4 regions of the Bradyrhizobium sp. USDA 4011 genome follow, and region 3 is predicted to be linked to each of the others. Evidence: predicted binding sites of a transcription regulator. Region 3 holds the regulator's gene; each other region holds the start of a gene.
The links. The regulator LexA, encoded in region 3, represses DNA repair genes until DNA is damaged. The targets are predictions, from matches to a motif close to TGTTCNNNNTGTGTTCNG.
Positions count from the first base shown of each region.

Region 1: a site for LexA is predicted at 1,931-1,948, ahead of uvrA (excinuclease ABC subunit UvrA). Genes of this name have one in related genera too.
Region 2: a site for LexA is predicted at 1,418-1,435, ahead of ACVW1C_RS13600 (ribonuclease T2). Genes of this name have one in related genera too.
Region 4: a site for LexA is predicted at 1,635-1,652, ahead of ACVW1C_RS01265 (single-stranded DNA-binding protein). Genes of this name have one in related genera too.

Region 1 is NZ_JBSSGG010000001.1:240,830-245,039, forward strand. It holds gene ACVW1C_RS01275 (IS4 family transposase) at 1-855, shown strand, start outside; gene ACVW1C_RS01280 (outer membrane protein) at 1,050-1,679, shown strand; gene uvrA (excinuclease ABC subunit UvrA) at 2,037-4,210, shown strand, end outside.
Region 2 is NZ_JBSSGG010000001.1:2,895,521-2,899,730, forward strand. It holds gene ACVW1C_RS13585 (DUF3617 domain-containing protein) at 1-377, opposite strand, end outside; gene ACVW1C_RS13590 (hypothetical protein) at 421-720, opposite strand; gene ACVW1C_RS13595 (hypothetical protein) at 887-1,363, shown strand; gene ACVW1C_RS13600 (ribonuclease T2) at 1,542-2,165, shown strand; gene ACVW1C_RS13605 (23S rRNA (adenine(2030)-N(6))-methyltransferase RlmJ) at 2,326-3,186, shown strand; gene ACVW1C_RS13610 (cold-shock protein) at 3,446-3,658, shown strand; gene ACVW1C_RS13615 (outer membrane protein) at 3,932-4,210, opposite strand, start outside.
Region 3 is NZ_JBSSGG010000001.1:8,295,697-8,299,906, forward strand. It holds gene ACVW1C_RS39425 (ComEC/Rec2 family competence protein) at 1-945, shown strand, start outside; gene ACVW1C_RS39430 (hypothetical protein) at 942-1,169, opposite strand; gene ACVW1C_RS39435 (hypothetical protein) at 1,315-1,743, opposite strand; gene lexA (transcriptional repressor LexA) at 2,001-2,705, opposite strand; gene ACVW1C_RS39445 (molybdopterin molybdotransferase MoeA) at 2,937-4,148, opposite strand; gene ACVW1C_RS39450 (HAD family hydrolase) at 4,162-4,210, opposite strand, start outside.
Region 4 is NZ_JBSSGG010000001.1:236,597-240,806, reverse strand. It holds gene ACVW1C_RS01275 (IS4 family transposase) at 1-208, opposite strand, end outside; gene ACVW1C_RS01270 (outer membrane protein) at 633-1,376, opposite strand; gene ACVW1C_RS01265 (single-stranded DNA-binding protein) at 1,820-2,314, shown strand; gene ACVW1C_RS01260 (DUF2306 domain-containing protein) at 2,571-2,969, shown strand; gene gyrA (DNA gyrase subunit A) at 3,206-4,210, shown strand, end outside.

The DNA of each region.
Region 1 (4,210 bases), 8.1 Mb from region 3:
TTGCGTCAGTCCGGAGATTGGCTGGCGCAACTGATAGGTCAGGCACTTGCGAGTGGTGCGCCGAAGGCAAGCCGCGGTCGGCTGATCCGCATCGTTGACGCCACGACGGTCCCCAAAGCCGGAACCGAGGGCAGGCAAAACAACGCAGTGTGGCGTATCCACAGTGCGTTCGATCTTCCGCAAGAGCGCTTTGGGCACTTCGAGCTGACCGATGAGGGCGCAGGCGAGACACTGGATCGGATACCCGTGACTGCCGGCGAGATCCGTCTTGCCGACCGTGCCTACCTGCAACCAGAGCGCATGGCGCATCTGGTCGATGCCGGCGCGGACTTCGTGATCCGCGCGGGCTGGAAGAGCGCGCGTTGGCTGGATCGCAACGGCAACCTTGTCGATCTCATCGCAGAGCTGCGCAAGGCCTTGGCAGGCGGCATGATCGATCGACCGATCTGGATAGAGCGCAAGTCCGGTGCGCAACCGCTTGCTGTGCGCTTGGTCGCGGTCAAAAAGCCGGCGCATGCGGCCGCGGAGGCGCGACGCAAGGCACGCAGGACAGCCCAGAAGGGAGGCCATCAACTCTCCAGGCAAACGCTTGAGGCCGCAGATTGGGTAATCCTGGCGACCTCGCTCAAGGGCGAGGACTTCACGGCTGCTGACGTCATTGCCCTCTACCGGTTGCGATGGCGGATTGAGCTCGGCTTCAAGCGGCTGAAGAGCTTGATTGGCTTGAAGGGACCTCCCGGAACTGACCAGCGGTCCGCTAAACCCCATATCCTCGCTCACCTGCTGATCACTCTACTGCTCGAGCCGTTGGTCGACGAACTCGAGGACTCTCCCCGCTTGGACGAAGCCGCCTGACCGGACCTTCCGCATGGCGCCTGCTACGTCAGCTCATCGCCTCATTGCTCCAAGCCGTCATTCCCCAACCCACGATCGCTTGTCTGCGCAGAGCAAGCCGTGCTCTCCGGCGACATCTGCGCGAGCCCCCCAGACGCAAGCGCCGCTATCAGGCAATGATCAAACTATCTTAGCGCCTATGGGCATCGGCCGGCATGTTTGCCCTCAGCGCAATTGCACCGGCAATGGCCGCCGATATGGCGGCCCGCGCGCCTTACGTGAAGGCGCCGCCGCCGGCCGCGATCTACAACTGGACTGGCTTCTACATCGGCGGATTCGGTGGCTATGCCAGCGAGGAATCCGGCACCCCGAAGATGGAAGGCGGCTTTGCCGGCGGCACCGTCGGCTACAACTGGCAGGCCGGTAACATCGTGTACGGCCTCGAGGCCGACGGCGCCTGGGCTGACGTCGACGCTTCGGTGAGCACGCTCGGCGTCACCGTGAAGAGCAAGGTCGACGCGCTCGGCACCGCGCGCGGCCGCATCGGCTTCGCCGTCGACAAGGTGCTGTTCTACGGCACCGGCGGCTACGCCTGGGTCGACAACAAGATCAGCGTCAGCGCGCTCGGCGTGACCGCTTCACAGAGCAACTTCCACTCCGGCTGGACCGTCGGCGCCGGCATCGAGGCGTTCATCGCACCGCAGTGGTCGGTCAAGGGCGAGTACCTGTATCGCAGCCTCGGCAGCGAGACCTACTTCGGCGTTCGCTCCCCCGACCTCAACCTGCACAGCGTCCAGTTCGGCGTGAACTATCACTTCGGCGGCCCGATCGTCGCCAAGTACTAAGCCAGGTACTGAGACCGATCTGCGATCAGATCGCACGGAAAGGCCGGCCTCGCGCCGGCCTTTTTGCGTAAGAGCGTTTTCGACCGAAGCGGATCCCGGTTCGCGTAAGGAAACCGCGTCGAAACAGAAATCCAGAGCCCCGTTCCGATTCCATCGGAACGGGCCCTGCCGGAACCGGGCCCTGCTGACGGCTGCTGCCATCAGGCAAACTATCCGTTGATGGACGCGACTCAGCACTGGAAATTGTCGGCCGTTCTTCCTACGTTCCAGTCTTCTCACCCATCGGCGCAAGGTCCCGGTAGCACCGGCGATGCGCGCCCAAAAAAGGCGCCCGATCATGCGCCCGGAAATGTCGCTATGGATGAAGTGCTCAAGGCGAAGCGCCAACAGAACGCCGGCTCCTCATCGCGCGCCATCACGATCCGCGGCGCGCGCGAACACAATCTGAAGAACATCGACGTCGAGATTCCGCGCGACAAGCTCGTGGTGTTCACCGGCCTGTCCGGCTCCGGCAAGTCATCGCTCGCATTCGACACGATCTATGCCGAGGGCCAGCGCCGCTACGTCGAGTCGCTGTCGGCCTATGCGCGCCAGTTCCTCGAGATGATGCAGAAGCCGGATGTCGACCAGATCGACGGCCTGTCGCCGGCGATCTCGATCGAGCAGAAGACGACGTCGAAGAACCCGCGCTCCACCGTCGGCACCGTCACCGAGATCTACGACTACATGCGCCTGCTGTGGGCGCGCGTCGGCGTGCCCTATTCGCCGGCCACCGGCCTGCCGATCGAGAGCCAGATCGTCTCGCAGATGGTCGACCGCGTGCTGGCGCTGCCGGAAGGCACCCGCCTCTATCTGCTGGCGCCGGTCGTGCGCGGCCGCAAGGGCGAGTACAAGAAGGAGCTCGCCGAGTACCTCAAGAAGGGCTTTCAGCGCGTCAAGATCGACGGCACCTTCCATGAGCTCTCCGAGGCGCCCGCGCTCGACAAGAAATTCCCGCACGACATCGACGTCGTGGTCGACCGCATCGTGGTGCGCCCCGACCTCTCCCAGCGCCTCGCGGAAAGTTTCGAGACCGCGCTGAAGCTCGCCGAGGGCCTCGCCGTGATCGAATACGCCGACGCGCCGGCGGCGGCACCGGCCGAGGACAAGAAGAAGACCGCAAAGATCCACGACAAGAGCGGGCCCGAGCGCATCCTGTTCTCGGAGAAGTTCGCCTGCCCGGTCTCCGGCTTCACGATCCCCGAGATCGAGCCCAGGCTCTTTTCGTTCAACAACCCCTATGGCGCGTGTCCCGCGTGCGGCGGCCTCGGCGTCGAGCAGCATATCGACGAGGACCTGGTCATCCCCGACAAGGAGCTGACCTTGCGCAAGGGCGCGATCGCGCCGTGGGCGAAATCGTCCTCGCCCTATTACATCCAGACCCTGACCGCGCTCGGCAAGCACTACAAGTTCACGCTCGATACCAAGTGGAAGGACCTGACCAAGAAGGTGCAGGCCGCGCTGCTGCACGGCTCCGGCGACGACGAGATCAAGTTCTCCTATGAGGACGGCGTCCGCTCCTACGACACCAAGAAGCCGTTCGAGGGCGTCGTCACCAACATCAACCGCCGCTACCGCGAGACCGAAAGCGAATGGGCGCGCGAGGAACTCGGCAAGTATTTCTCCGACGTGCCCTGCGCCGGCTGCAACGGCTACCGGCTGAAGCCGGAGGCGCTGTGCGTCAAGATCGGCGGCAAGCACATCGGCGAGATTTCCGAGCTCTCGGTCAGGCGCGCCGGCGAATGGTTCGAGACCGTGCCGGAAGCGCTGAATGCGCAGCAGAACGAGATCGCGACGCGCATCCTGAAGGAGATCCGCGAGCGCCTGACCTTCCTGCTCGACGTCGGCCTGAATTACCTGACGCTGTCGCGCTCCTCAGGCACGCTGTCCGGCGGCGAGAGCCAGCGCATCCGCCTGGCCTCGCAGATCGGCTCGGGGCTGACCGGCGTGCTCTACGTGCTGGACGAGCCGTCGATCGGCCTGCACCAGCGCGACAATGCCCGCCTGCTCGACACGCTGAAGCGGCTCCGCGACCTCGGCAACACCGTGGTCGTGGTCGAGCATGACGAGGACGCCATTCGCTTGGCGGATTATGTGCTCGATATCGGGCCGGGCGCCGGCATGCACGGCGGCCACATCGTCGCCGAAGGCACGCCCGACCAGATCATGCGCAACCCGAAATCGCTGACCGGCAAATACCTCACCGGCGAGCTTTCGGTCCCGGTGCCCGAGCGGCGGCCGCCCAACCACCGGCGCACCATCAAGGTCATCAATGCCCGCGGCAACAATCTGAAGAACGTCTCGGCCGAGATCCCGCTCGGCCTGTTCACCTGCGTCACCGGAGTCTCCGGCGGCGGCAAGTCGACCCTGCTGATCGACACGCTCTACAAATCGATCGCACGCAAGCTGAACAATGCCAGCGAAGGCGCAGCGCCGCACGACCGCATCGAGGGCCTCGAGCACATCGACAAGATCATCGACATCGACCAGTC
Region 2 (4,210 bases), 5.4 Mb from region 3:
GCCGCGCCGCCTTCCGCGTGCGAGGTGCTCTTGACCGTGTAGGCGGAATTGAAATCGCCGACGATCTCGGCATGGCTCTTCATCGACATGCCGGCGACGCTGCACACGCTGTCGCTGACATAGCCGGTCGCGGTCTTCTGGATGTCCTGCTTGGAGCAGACTTCCTTGGCCATCGGCGAGGCCGCCGCGCTCATCTCCTTGTCGGTGGTCTCGTCGGTGCAGTGCTGCATGGTGATTTCCGGCATCGGGCCGCCGGTGCGCACCATTTTCATCTCCCACAGACCGGCCTTGCGGATCGGCAGGTCGACGGCGCTCGCGGCGCCAGTGGACAGGACGAGGCAAACAGCAGAACCAAGCAAGGCAAGCTGTCGGGTCATGCGGTGAATTCCCGGCTGAACGATCGAATGATCTGGAGTGCGCTCAGTAGAGCGTGCGCACCGGTCTCTGGGCCGAACCGTAGGGCACCCAGCGGCAGGCGAACGAGATATAGCCACCCGGGTAGCGCTGCACCCCAAGGAACTTGACCACCTTGCCGTAGGAGGCGCAGTGATCGACGGCGAGCTGCCGCGCGTCGGTCTGGGCCGCCAGCGTATAGGCGATGATACCGCCTGTATCATTGCCCTTGAACGGCGGCACCGGCTGCATCCAGTCGGCTCGCGCCGGACCAACGGCCAGCATCCCGCAAACGGCAACCAGGCACGCGGCCAATTTCCTTCGCATCGCAGACTCCATTTCGCTTGCGACCAACATAGAGCGCGCTGGCGACCATGGAAAGAACGAGCCGGCTGTTGGAGGTGGACTTCTCCGCAGGTGTTGCCGCGCTGCACTTGACCTTGCCGGGGCTTCACGGCACCGTCCGCCGCATCTGATCATCGGGTGGATTCCCATGCGCAACCTGTTCAACTCCCCCAACAAACTCAGCCACACGCTTGGCCTCGGCGCCGCGCTCGTGGTCGGCCTTCTGGCGTTCGGGGGCACGGCTCAGGCCGCCAATCCGTTCGAACTGAATTTCTGGCTGTCCGGCCCGCGCTATGACGGCAATGTGGCCCCCTGCGAGCGGGCCCTGAGCGTCATCAGCGATCAATTCCACGAAAAGGAAGCCACTTTCTGGAATTCGCCGCTCGTGATCACCGGGTTCAGCCGGATCCACGAAACCGCGTTCCGCCCGTGGCAGTCCGATAACATCCCGCGCCGCTATTGCTCGGGCGACGCGATGCTGAGCGACGGCAAGGTGCGCAAGGTGCACTATTCGATCATCGAGGACGGCGGTTTTGCCGGCATCGGCCAGGGCGTCGAATGGTGCGTCGCCGGGCTCGACCGCAACTGGGCCTATAACCCGTCCTGCAGGGCCGCCCGGCCCTGATCTCCGACCAGTTCGGTCAAGACGGAAGCCGCCGCCATTCAGACGGCGGCTTTTTGTTCTTGAAATGTTCTAGCACCCTGCTAGCTTCTGAACGGGTCGCGTGAGGGAGCGTTTGATGCCTCGGTTGGTCACAATTTCCCGATTTCTGATTTCAATTGCCTTTGTTCTGTGCGGCGCGATGGGGGCCTCGGCCCAGGATCGCCGGCAGAATGCGCCCGGCGAGTTCGATTTCTATGTGCTGTCGCTGTCGTGGTCGCCCTCGTTCTGCGAGGCGGCGAGCGAGCGCGGCAACAACGGCCGCGGCACCCAGGCGCAATGCGGCGGACGGCCTTACTCGTTCGTGGTGCACGGGCTGTGGCCGCAATATGAGCGGGGCTTTCCGGAATACTGCCAGCGGCCCTCACCCCGCCTCGCCCGCAACATCATGACTTCGATGCTCGACCTGATGCCGGCGCCCGGCCTGATCTACAACGAGTGGGACAAGCACGGCACCTGCTCCGGCCTCGGCGAACGGGCCTATTTCGAAGCCATCCGCAAGGCCCGCGCCGCGGTAAAGATCCCCGAGGAATTCCTGCAATTGACGGAGCCGAAGACGATCGCGCCCGACGAACTGGAGACGGCGTTCATCAAGGCCAATCCGGGGCTCAGCAACTCCGCGATCTCGGTGACCTGCGACAGCAAGCGGCTCAGCGAGGTACGGATCTGCCTCAGCAAGGATCTGCAATTCCGTTCCTGCGAGGAAATCGATCGCCGCGCCTGCCGCCGCGATCAGGTGCTGATGCCGCCGGTTCGCGGCGGCTGAAGTCTCGTCCGCGTCAGGGCCGGGCAAACGCGCGTTGTCGCGCCGAGTGTCCCGGCCATGGACGCCATCGCGAAACTGACGAGATGAGGCATAGATGCCCGGGACAGGCCGGGCATGACGCAGTACAACATGCGCACCCTCTGGAGCGCAGCGTCATCGCATGAACTATCGTCACGCCTTTCATGCCGGCAGCTTTGCCGACGTCATCAAGCACATCGTGCTGGTGCGCATGCTCACCTATCTGCAGGAGAAGCAGGCGCCGTTCCGCGTCATCGACACCCATGCCGGCGCCGGCCTCTATGATTTGACGTCGAGCGAAGCGCAGCGCGGCGGCGAATGGCTGACCGGCATCGCGCGGCTGATGCAGGCGCGGCTGTCCGACAAGGCGTTGCCGCTGATCGCACCCTATCTCGACATCGTCAGGGCATTCAACCCGAGAGGCGAGTTGAAAGCCTATCCCGGCTCGCCGTTGATCGCGCGGGCGCTGCTGCGTCCGCAAGACCGTATGACGGCCTGCGAGATCGAGCCCGTGGCGCGCAAGCAATTGATCGATGCATTGCGACGCGATGTGCAGGCGCGCGTCGTCGATCTCGACGGCTGGATGGCATTGCCCGCATTCGTGCCGCCGAACGAACGGCGCGGCCTGGTGCTGATCGATCCGCCATTCGAAGCGAAGGACGAGTTCGAGCGGCTGGCGAGTGCCTTCACCGAAGCGTTCGCGAAGTGGCCGACCGGCACGTATCTTTTGTGGTACCCCGTAAAAACCCGGAGAGCTACCGACGAGCTCGCGCGCAGCGTGGCTGCAGCGACAGCAAGCAGTCGGCCCGCAGGCAAATGCTTGCGTTTGGAATTCAGTGTGGCGCCACAAGAAACCGGCGCAGGCCTCGTTTCCACCGGGCTTTTGATAGTGAATCCGCCGTGGACGCTGGCGGGCGAGCTGAAGATCATCCTGCCCGAACTCGAGAGACCGCTTGGTCAAGGCGGCGCCGGACGCTTCAGACTCGAAACGCCTAAACCTTGATCGGTAGCACCCACTGAAAAGTTCTATTTGAGCATAGGCAACGCGCGCGGAACCGTATTATGCTCATCTTGTTACGACTGGCTTTACGTTCCGCTTCCGCGAATGGTTGCGGCGGAGTGACAAGGCCGAAATAAATCCAGGCAGACCGGCGGCGTGACGCCGGCCTGTTCAGGTGGCCAAGCTTCCGACAAGCGAATGTCGGTCAACCGCTACGCGGCGTGCGCGTAGCGGTGGAGCAATACGGGGGAGGAGTTTCCCGATGGCCATGACTGGGACAGTCAAGTTCTTCAACGGAGAGCGTGGCTATGGCTTCATCAAGCCTGATGATGGCGGCCGCGATGTGTTCGTTCACATCACAGCTGTCGAGCGTGCCGGCTTGAAGGACCTGACTGAAGGACAGCGCATTACGTTCGAGGTTGAACCCGACAAGAAGGGCAAGGGCCCGAAGGCGGTCAACCTGGTGGTTTCATGACGAGCGCGCGCGGTGCGTAGCTCGTAATGAACGGCGAATGAAGCGTTGCGTCTGAGTTGATTGCCGGGCGCGTGGCTCGCGCCCGCTGCATGATCCTCTGCATGATGCGGACGCGATTGGCGGTGCCCGCATATCCGGTGCGTGCGGCTCACCGACTGGATTCGCGGACGCTGCCGCGCGCGCTCCACGAGTCATGTCCAGGCGATCAGCACAAGAGAAAAGCCCGGCCGCGCGTGGCGCGGCCGGGAGTTAATGGCAGACGTTTTCTTGTTCTCAGAAGTGATAGTTGATGCCGGCGCGAACCAGGCTGAAGCTGTAGCCGTTCGGCGCGCCGCCGGTAATCGTGAAGTTGCTGTTGGCGAGATCGACGTAGAGATATTCGATCTTGGCGCTCCAGTTCGGGGCAAAGCCCATTTCGACGCCGGCGCCGACGGTGAAGCCCGCATTGGTATGCGACTCCGATATGCCGAAAGTCTCGCCGCGCAGTTCGCCGAAGGCAAGACCGCCGGTCGCGTAGAACAGCACATTGTTGACCGCATAGCCGGCGCGGCC
Region 3 (4,210 bases):
ACGATGCTGATGCTGGCCTCGCTGGTGGCGGGGCTCGCGACGACGCCCTACGCCGCGTTCCATTTCCACCGCGTGACGCCCTACGGGCTGCTCGCGAACCTTGCGGCGATGCCGGTGGTGTCGGCGGTCGTGATGCCGGCCGGCCTGCTCGGGCTGCTCGCAATGCCGTTCGGCTTCGACGGCGTGTTCTGGGCGATCATGGGGTTCGGCATCGACTGGATGATCCTGGTGACGCAATGGGTCGCAGCGCTGCCGGGCGCGGTCGGCCGGATGGCGGCGTTCGGGATCGGGCCGCTGATCGTCGCAAGCGCGGGCCTCGTCCTGCTCGGACTGTTGCGGACGCCGCTGCGCTGGTCGGGTGCGGTGCTGCTGGTGGCGGCATCGGTCTGGGCGTTGCGGGTGCCGCAGCCGGACGTGCTGGTCTCCGCCGACGGCCGCAATGTCGCGGTGCGGGGCGGCGACGGCCGGTTGCATCTGATGCACAGCGCGAAGGACGCCTTCCTCGTCAAGGAGTGGCTGGCGGCGGATGCTGACGCGCGGACTGCCACGGATTCCTCGCTCGGCGAGGGCGTCTCGTGCGATCCGAGCGGCTGCGTGACCCAAGGGCCGGGCGGCGCCTTCGTCGCGCTGGCGAGCCGGCCGGAGGCGTTGGCCGACGACTGCGACCGTGCGGCACTGATCGTGACCGCGCGGCCGGCACCGCGGGACTGCGCGGCCTCGGTGATCGAAGCCGAGCGGCTGCGGCGCCACGGCGCGCTGGTGCTGCGGCGCATCAGGGACGGCTACGCCATCGATGCGGTCAAGCCCGGAGGGATCGACCGGCCGTGGTCGCCAGCGGTTCCCGGCGATGGCGAGAGCGAGACGACGCTGCGCGCGCCCGCCAGCGCTCCGCGGCCCGCCGTCGATGCGACGCCGGCCGAGACCGATTTGCAGGGCGAGGATTAGCCGTTGTCGGGTGAGGGGCCGGTCGGCAGCTCGAACAGGCCGAGATGGTATTCGTCGGAGTCGGGGCCGGCGTCAGGCTTCTTGACGAGGGTGAAGGAAGCCTCGGGGAAATGCTCCCAGACCTTCAGGTCGTCAGCCGTCACCGTCAGCCAGCCGAACCGGAACATGTAGCGGCCCGGCTCCGTGACGCGTCCAGCCTTTTGCCATGTGACCTTGTCGACCACCACGCACGTCCTCCGTGCCCGATGATGCGCCAAGGCGCGCGCCGACGCAATTCTCCAACCGCGCCCCGGAACCCGACGTCCGGGGTCGCTCGAAATCGCTTAGGTCATCCGCCGCTGAACAGCTCATTCCGCGGCGACGATGCGCTCAACCCAAAAACAGCGACGCAAATGCGGAGGGCCGCCGCTCCACAACCTTCGGCTTCTGCTCGACCAGCGGATGCAGTGCCGGCAATTGCAGCACGCTGACACGTTGTCCCTCGACGAGCTGGGTCACCAGCACATGGCTGCCGTCGGGGAATTCGACCGCGTCATGATGGCGATCGGGAACGTCGGGCTCGACTTCGTTGAACACGCCGACGCGGAAGTTCATCGTCTTGGTCCAGATCCAGCGGCTGTCGTAGCGAACGTTCTCGGCGAAAGCGAGCTCGGTGCCCGGCAGCATGCAGACCGCGACAGTGGGATCGGTCTCCGAAGCAAAGCCGCGGGTCGACGTCCCGCGGAAAGTCGTGGTGATTAGCGTCTCTCCAACAATGGCGGGGCGCGACGCCACGGCGTGCAGACTGTAGTCACACATCGGATGGCTCCTCTAATCGAGGTAGCGACCAGTGCCTCTCCTTGAGGCATAGGGCCTCTACCAGAGTGGACGATAGCGAACGAGTGTCTCCTCGTTTCTGGGCGATTGTACGACTGGTCGCCCAACGCCTCCGATCACAAACACGCGACGCTGCGTGAGAGGTATCGGAGCGCATCGGGCAAACAGCACGTTACGCTATCATTCAAGGAACGATCCGATGTGTCGCTCGTTCCCGGCCGCCGCAAGTATTTGGAAATTCAGTATTTGCGATAGAGGCCGATCAGCTTGCCCTGGATGCGGACCCGGTTCGGCGGCAGGATGCGCACTTCATAGGCGGTGTTGGCCGGCTCCAGAGCGATTGATGCGCCGCGGCGGCGGAAGCGCTTCAGGGTGGCTTCCTCCTCGTCGATCAGCGCCACCACGATGTCGCCGGTGTTGGCGACGTCGTTGCGCTGGATCAGCGCCATGTCGCCGTCGAGGATGCCGGCATCAACCATCGAGTCGCCGCGCACTTCCAGCGCATAGTGCTCGCCGGAGCCTAGCATGTCGGGCGGTACGCTGATGGTGTGGCTACGGGTCTGCAGCGCCTCGATGGGCGTACCGGCGGCGATCCGGCCCATCACGGGGACCGCGACCGGACGGTTGCCGTCGTCCTCGGTGACCGGCGGCGTGCTGGTGCGCTTGCCGAGGGTGCCTTCGATCACGCTCGGGGTAAAGCCGCGGCGGCCGTTGCCGCCGCCGGCCGAGAGTTCTGGCAGCTTGATGACCTCGATGGCGCGGGCGCGGTTGGGCAGGCGGCGGATGAAGCCGCGCTCTTCCAGCGCAGTGATCAGGCGGTGGATTCCGGACTTCGAGCGCAGGTCGAGCGCATCCTTCATCTCGTCGAACGAGGGCGGTACGCCGGCCTCTTTCAGACGTTCATTGATGAAACGCAGAAGTTCGTACTGTTTGCGCGTGAGCATCTCGAGTATTCCCCCGGTTGGTAGCGTCGTTCGATTCCGAGACTTTTCAGGCGGGGCCAGTCCTCAGGAGCACGGTGCTCATCACAAGCGCTCCCTCGCGGCCTCCCATTTGTACACACCAGTACTCGAAACAAATCATGAACGGACACTATATGTTCGATATGTGTTCCGCAACCACTTAATTTCCGGTGAACGCATCCGGCAACGCACAATCCGCGGGCTGTGCGAGCCTCACTCAGGCAGCATCAGGATCTCGCATTCGCTGCCTTTGCCGGCGGCAGGCGCAAACGGCGGACGCACGAGAAGTGCCTGTGCCGCAGCGAGATTCCCGAGCAGCGACGAGTCCTGCTGCATCACAGGCGTTGCGATCAGCGTGCCGTCCGCGCGCTCCTCGAGGCGCGCGCGCAGATAGTCCTCGCGCTGGTCGTTGGCGGCGAGGTCGCGGCCGAGCAGGGCGCTGGCACGGACGTGATGGACGGTCTTTCGCCCGCTTAGCGCCCGAATCAACGGCACCAGAAACAGGAAGGCGCAGACATAGGAGGACACCGGATTGCCGGGCAGGCCGATCACCCGCATCGCGCCGAGCCGGCCATGCATCATCGGCTTGCCGGGCCGCATCGCGATCCGCCAGAACGCCATCTCGACGCCCTCGGCCTCAAGCGACTGCTTGACCAGGTCGTGGTCGCCGACCGAGGCGCCGCCGGTCGTGATCAGGATGTCGGCACCGGTCTCGCGGGCCCGGCGGATACCGGCGGTGGTGGCCTCCACAGTGTCGGCGGCAATCCCGAGATCGACGGTTTCGGCGCCTTCGGCGCGCGCCAGCGCACGCAGCGCATAGCCGTTGGAATAGACGATCTGGCCAGGGCCGGGCGCCGAGCCCGGCATCACCAGTTCGTCGCCGGTCGCCAGCACCGCGACCTTGGGACGGCGGTGCACCGCGAACTCCGGATGGTTCATGGCGGCCGCAAGCGACAGCGCGCGATCGGAGAGGCGGCTGCCGGCCGCGAGCAGCACGTCGCCTTCACGGAAATCGACGCCGGCCGGGCGGATGTGCCGCCCGGCGGTTGCGGCCTCGCTGATCGTGATGTGATCGCCGTCGACGGCGGTGTCTTCCTGGATGATGACGGCGTCGGCGCCATCGGGGATCACGCCGCCGGTGAAGATCCGCACCGCTTCGCCGGCGCCGACCGTGCGCTCGAACGGCCGGCCGGCGGCGACTTCGCCGATCACCCTGAGCCGGGCCTTCAGAACACCAGCGTCGGCCGCGCGCACGGCGTAGCCGTCCATCGCCGACATCGGCTGCGGCGGCTGGGTGCGCCGGGCGGCGAGGTCGCGGGCCAGGGTGCGGTGGTAGGCGGCATCGAGCGCGACCATCTCCTCCGGCAGCGGTTCGGCGCCGGCGAGGACGGCGGACAGGGCATCGGCAACCGGCATCAGGGCCACGCTCGGAGCTCCTTCAATCCAAATGTTCAATACCAAGTGCAGTCAGAGCCCTCGCCACGTCA
Region 4 (4,210 bases), 8.1 Mb from region 3:
AGATGTCGACAAGGCCCACCGACGTCGCCCACGCCGCCGTCAGCCGCAAACCCCGCGTGCCCAGACAATACGCAAGGATCAGCCGCAGCAAATCAACCGCATTGGTGATCTCGCGCGGACGAACAAACGCCTTCGTCTCGCGCGCGCCAACCTCCAGAGCCTCAGCCCCACCAAGCCGAGCAACAACACGCGCCCAGTCTTCGTTCACAAGCGATTCGTGTCTCATCCCTTCTTGGAATCACATACAAATTCAACGCGCAAATCCTATTTTAGCGCCTATGGGCCGATGCCAGCAAAACATTCCTGATTTTCAAAGTCCCAGTCCCATTTTCTTGTTGTCCCTTCAAACGTTGAAGGGAACGTCACAGCAGTGTCGTGTGACGCTCGCGTGTTTCTACATAGAAATCTTGGAAGTTGTGTATCCGTGAAACCACAATGCACGGAAAACGGCCCAGGCGAGGCTTGCGCTTGCTCGCAAGAAGAAAGCTGGCGCAAGACCGGCTCTTGTGTTCGACCACGTTTGATTTGTGGCGCTGGTCCAGTGCGCTCGGCTGCGCAAACAAACGGGCCGCGCAAACAAAAAGGCCGGCGCGAGGCCGGCCTTTCGTCTGGATCAAATCCTTGTCGCGCGATCAGTAGCGCGGAACCACCGGGCCGCCCCACTTGTAGTTCACGCGGACGGTGACGAGGTCGACGTCCTGGCGATCGCGGATGCTGCTGAACAGCGCGCCGGTCGGGGTGGTGAGGTTGTATGTCTTGTCCTGCATGAACAGGTGGTCGTATTCGACACCAGCGGTCCAGTTCGGCGCGAAGCCGACTTCGATGCCGGCGCCGATGGTGCCGCCCCAGCGGGTGTCGCTCGCGCTGCCGGCGAGGACGCCGGTCGGCGTGAAGTAGGTGTTGAAGCGGTTGTCGGTCAGCGCCGCACCGCCCTTGGCGTAGAGCAGCACGTTGTTGACGGCGTAGCCGATCTGGCCGGTGAACAGGCCGAACGCGTCGATCTTGCTCTGGTTGGTGAACAGGCCCGGGAAGATCGCGCTGTTGTTGCTGCCCTTCAGGTCAGCCCAGTCGCCCTGCGCTTCGAGGCCGAACACCCAGGTGCCCGCCTGCCAGCGATAGCCGATCTGGCCACCGGCAACGCCGCCGGTCGCATCATGGCAACCATCCGAGCCAAGCAGGACGCCGCCCGGGACCTGGTCCCAGCAATTGTGGCTCGAGCCCCAGCCGCCGTTGGCGCCGATGTAGAAGCCGCTCCAGTCATAGACGGCGGCGATCATCGGCGGCGCCTTGGTGTAGGGGCGCGCAGCCAGATCCGCAGCCGCGGCAGGCGCAGCGAACGCAATCAGGGCAACCGTGCCGAGCAAAAACTTCTTCATAATCAAACCCCCAGCTCCCAATCGGCTTCCAAAGGTCCCGAAGCGCGATCTCAGACGCGAGCGCCCGTCTGATACTGGTACCTATATCCTGATTCAACCGGAACCGCCGTCTCCCAAATGCAACACTCGCGGACGAAGTGTCGGCGAGGCAAGTCGTTGATTTAAATTACATTTTATTGAAATACCGAGCGCGATGGTGACCGGGACCGAAATCGGCGGCCGCGCCATCGCCATCGGTCGCTTCTACGGCTGGTTGTGGCGAACAAAACTGGAACGGTGTCGGCTGCGGTGCTATACTTTGATAATCGTGGATAACCGCGCGACGGCGAGGGCATCGAGCCGGCACCGGCCGTATAGGTCATTCGCGACGCCTGCAAGTAAGTGGCGATGGTTGAGAGTGGCGGCCGATGTCCGGCGCCCGGTTTTTGAGTGGAGATGATGCGATGGCAGGAAGCGTGAACAAGGTGATCCTGGTTGGAAACCTCGGCAAGGATCCGGAAATCCGGCGGACTCAGGACGGCCGTCCGATCGCCAATCTTTCCATCGCCACCTCGGAAACCTGGCGCGACAAGGGCACCGGCGAGCGCAAGGAAAAGACCGAGTGGCACCGCGTCGTGATCTTCAACGAAGGGCTCTGCAAGGTCGCCGAGCAGTATCTGAAGAAGGGCGCCAAGGTGTACATCGAGGGGCAGTTGCAGACCCGCAAATGGACCGACCAGAGCGGCGTCGAGAAGTACTCGACCGAGGTCGTGCTGCAGGGCTTCAACTCCAACCTCACCATGCTCGACGGGCGAGGCGGCGGAGGCGGCAGCTTCGCCGATGATGGCGGCGGCAGCGATTTCGGCTCGTCCGGTCCGGTCAGCTCGGCGCCGCGCCGTGCGGTTGCCGCCGGCGGCGGCAGCCGCAACAGCGACATGGACGACGACATCCCGTTCTGACCGCAGGTCGCGGTTTCCGCGATCCCGTCAGACGCCGTTCCGTGAAGATTCATTTCCCGGAACGGCGGTATGACGCGTGAGGCTAGGTCCTTGTGTGGATTATGAGGATAACCTCATATCCATCTGATCATATTTAACTAACATCCAGTGGGTCGCACAAGTTCCCTAGACTTTGACACAGGTCGATGTAAATGATATTTACATTGCCCTGCGGCACGTGACGTCTGGCCGCGAGCTTCACTCGAGGGCTGCCATCATGAGCCTCGCGCCTTTGCTCGACGCTGCGCCTGCGATCCCGCTCCATGCCTTTGCCGCGATGGCGGCCTTCGTGCTCGGCTCCATCCAGCTCGCCGCACCGAAGGGCACGCTGCCGCACCGGACGCTGGGCTGGATCTGGGTGATCCTGATGCTGCTGGTCGCCGGGAGCTCGTTCTGGATCCATCAGATCAAGCTGGTCGGCCCGTGGAGCCCGATCCATCTGCTGTCGATCTTCTCGCTGGTCATGCTGGTGCTCGGCGTGACGGCCGCGCGGAGCCACAACGTCCGCCGCCACAAGTTCACGATGATCGGCATTTTCTTCGGTGCGCTGGTCATTGCCGGCCTGTTCACCTTCATGCCCGGGCGGATCATGCACGCAGTGGTGTTCGGGCACTGAGGGAAGCGAAGTCGCGAATGGCGAGCGGCGAATAACGCACGGGGGAACCCGTGTTCCATGCGCAATTCGCCGCGCGCGATTCGCTGCCCGGGCCAAGCCGTGACCGAAGCCGCAAACAAGCCCGTAAGTGCATGAAAAAACGAAGGGAAAAACGGCTTGCCGGAGCCGCGCAAGGGTGGTTATCAGGCCTCCGATGGTCTATATGATTCCCCAGCAGAACTGACCGGATTTCCCCTTTGTCCGAACCCGAAGACGACAAGCCCGGCGAGCCGCCGGTGCCCTCAGATATTCGTCCCGTTTCCATTCTCGACGAGATGAAGAAGTCCTACCTCGATTACGCGATGAGCGTGATCGTGTCGCGTGCGTTGCCCGACGCGCGCGACGGGCTCAAGCCGGTGCACCGGCGCATCCTCTATTCGATGCATGAGCAGGGACACACGCCGGACAAGAAATACGTGAAGTCCGCGCGCGTCGTCGGCGACGTGATCGGTAAATATCATCCGCATGGCGACCAGTCGATTTACGACGCGATGGTCCGCATGGCGCAGGACTTCTCGCTGCGGGTGCCGCTGATCGACGGCCAGGGCAATTTCGGCTCGGTGGACGGCGATCCGCCGGCGGCCTATCGATATACCGAGGCACGGCTGACCAAGGCGGCTCTTGCCGTTCTGGCTGACATCGACATGGAGACCGTCGATTTCCAGCCGAACTACGACAATTCGGAGAAGGAGCCGTCGGTCCTGCCGGCCCGGTTCCCGAACCTCCTGGTCAATGGCGCGGGCGGCATCGCCGTCGGCATGGCGACCAACATCCCGCCGCACAATCTCGGCGAGGTGGTCGACGCCTGCGTGGCGCTGATCGACAATCCGGCGCTCACGATCGACGAACTGATCGACATCATTCCCGGACCGGACTTCCCGACCGGCGGCGTCATCCTGGGCCGCCAGGGCATCCGCTCGGCCTACCATCTCGGCCGCGGCTCGATCGTGATGCGCGGCAAGGTGGCGATCGACACCATCAGGAAAGATCGCGAAGCGATCATCATCACCGAGATTCCCTATCAGGTGAACAAGGCGACGATGGTCGAGCGCATCGCCGATCTCGTGAAAGAGAAGAAGATCGAGGGCATCGGGGACCTGCGCGACGAGTCCGACCGTGACGGCTATCGCGTCGTCATCGAGCTGAAGCGCGAAGCGGTACCCGACGTGGTGCTGAACCAGCTCTACCGGTTCACGCCGCTG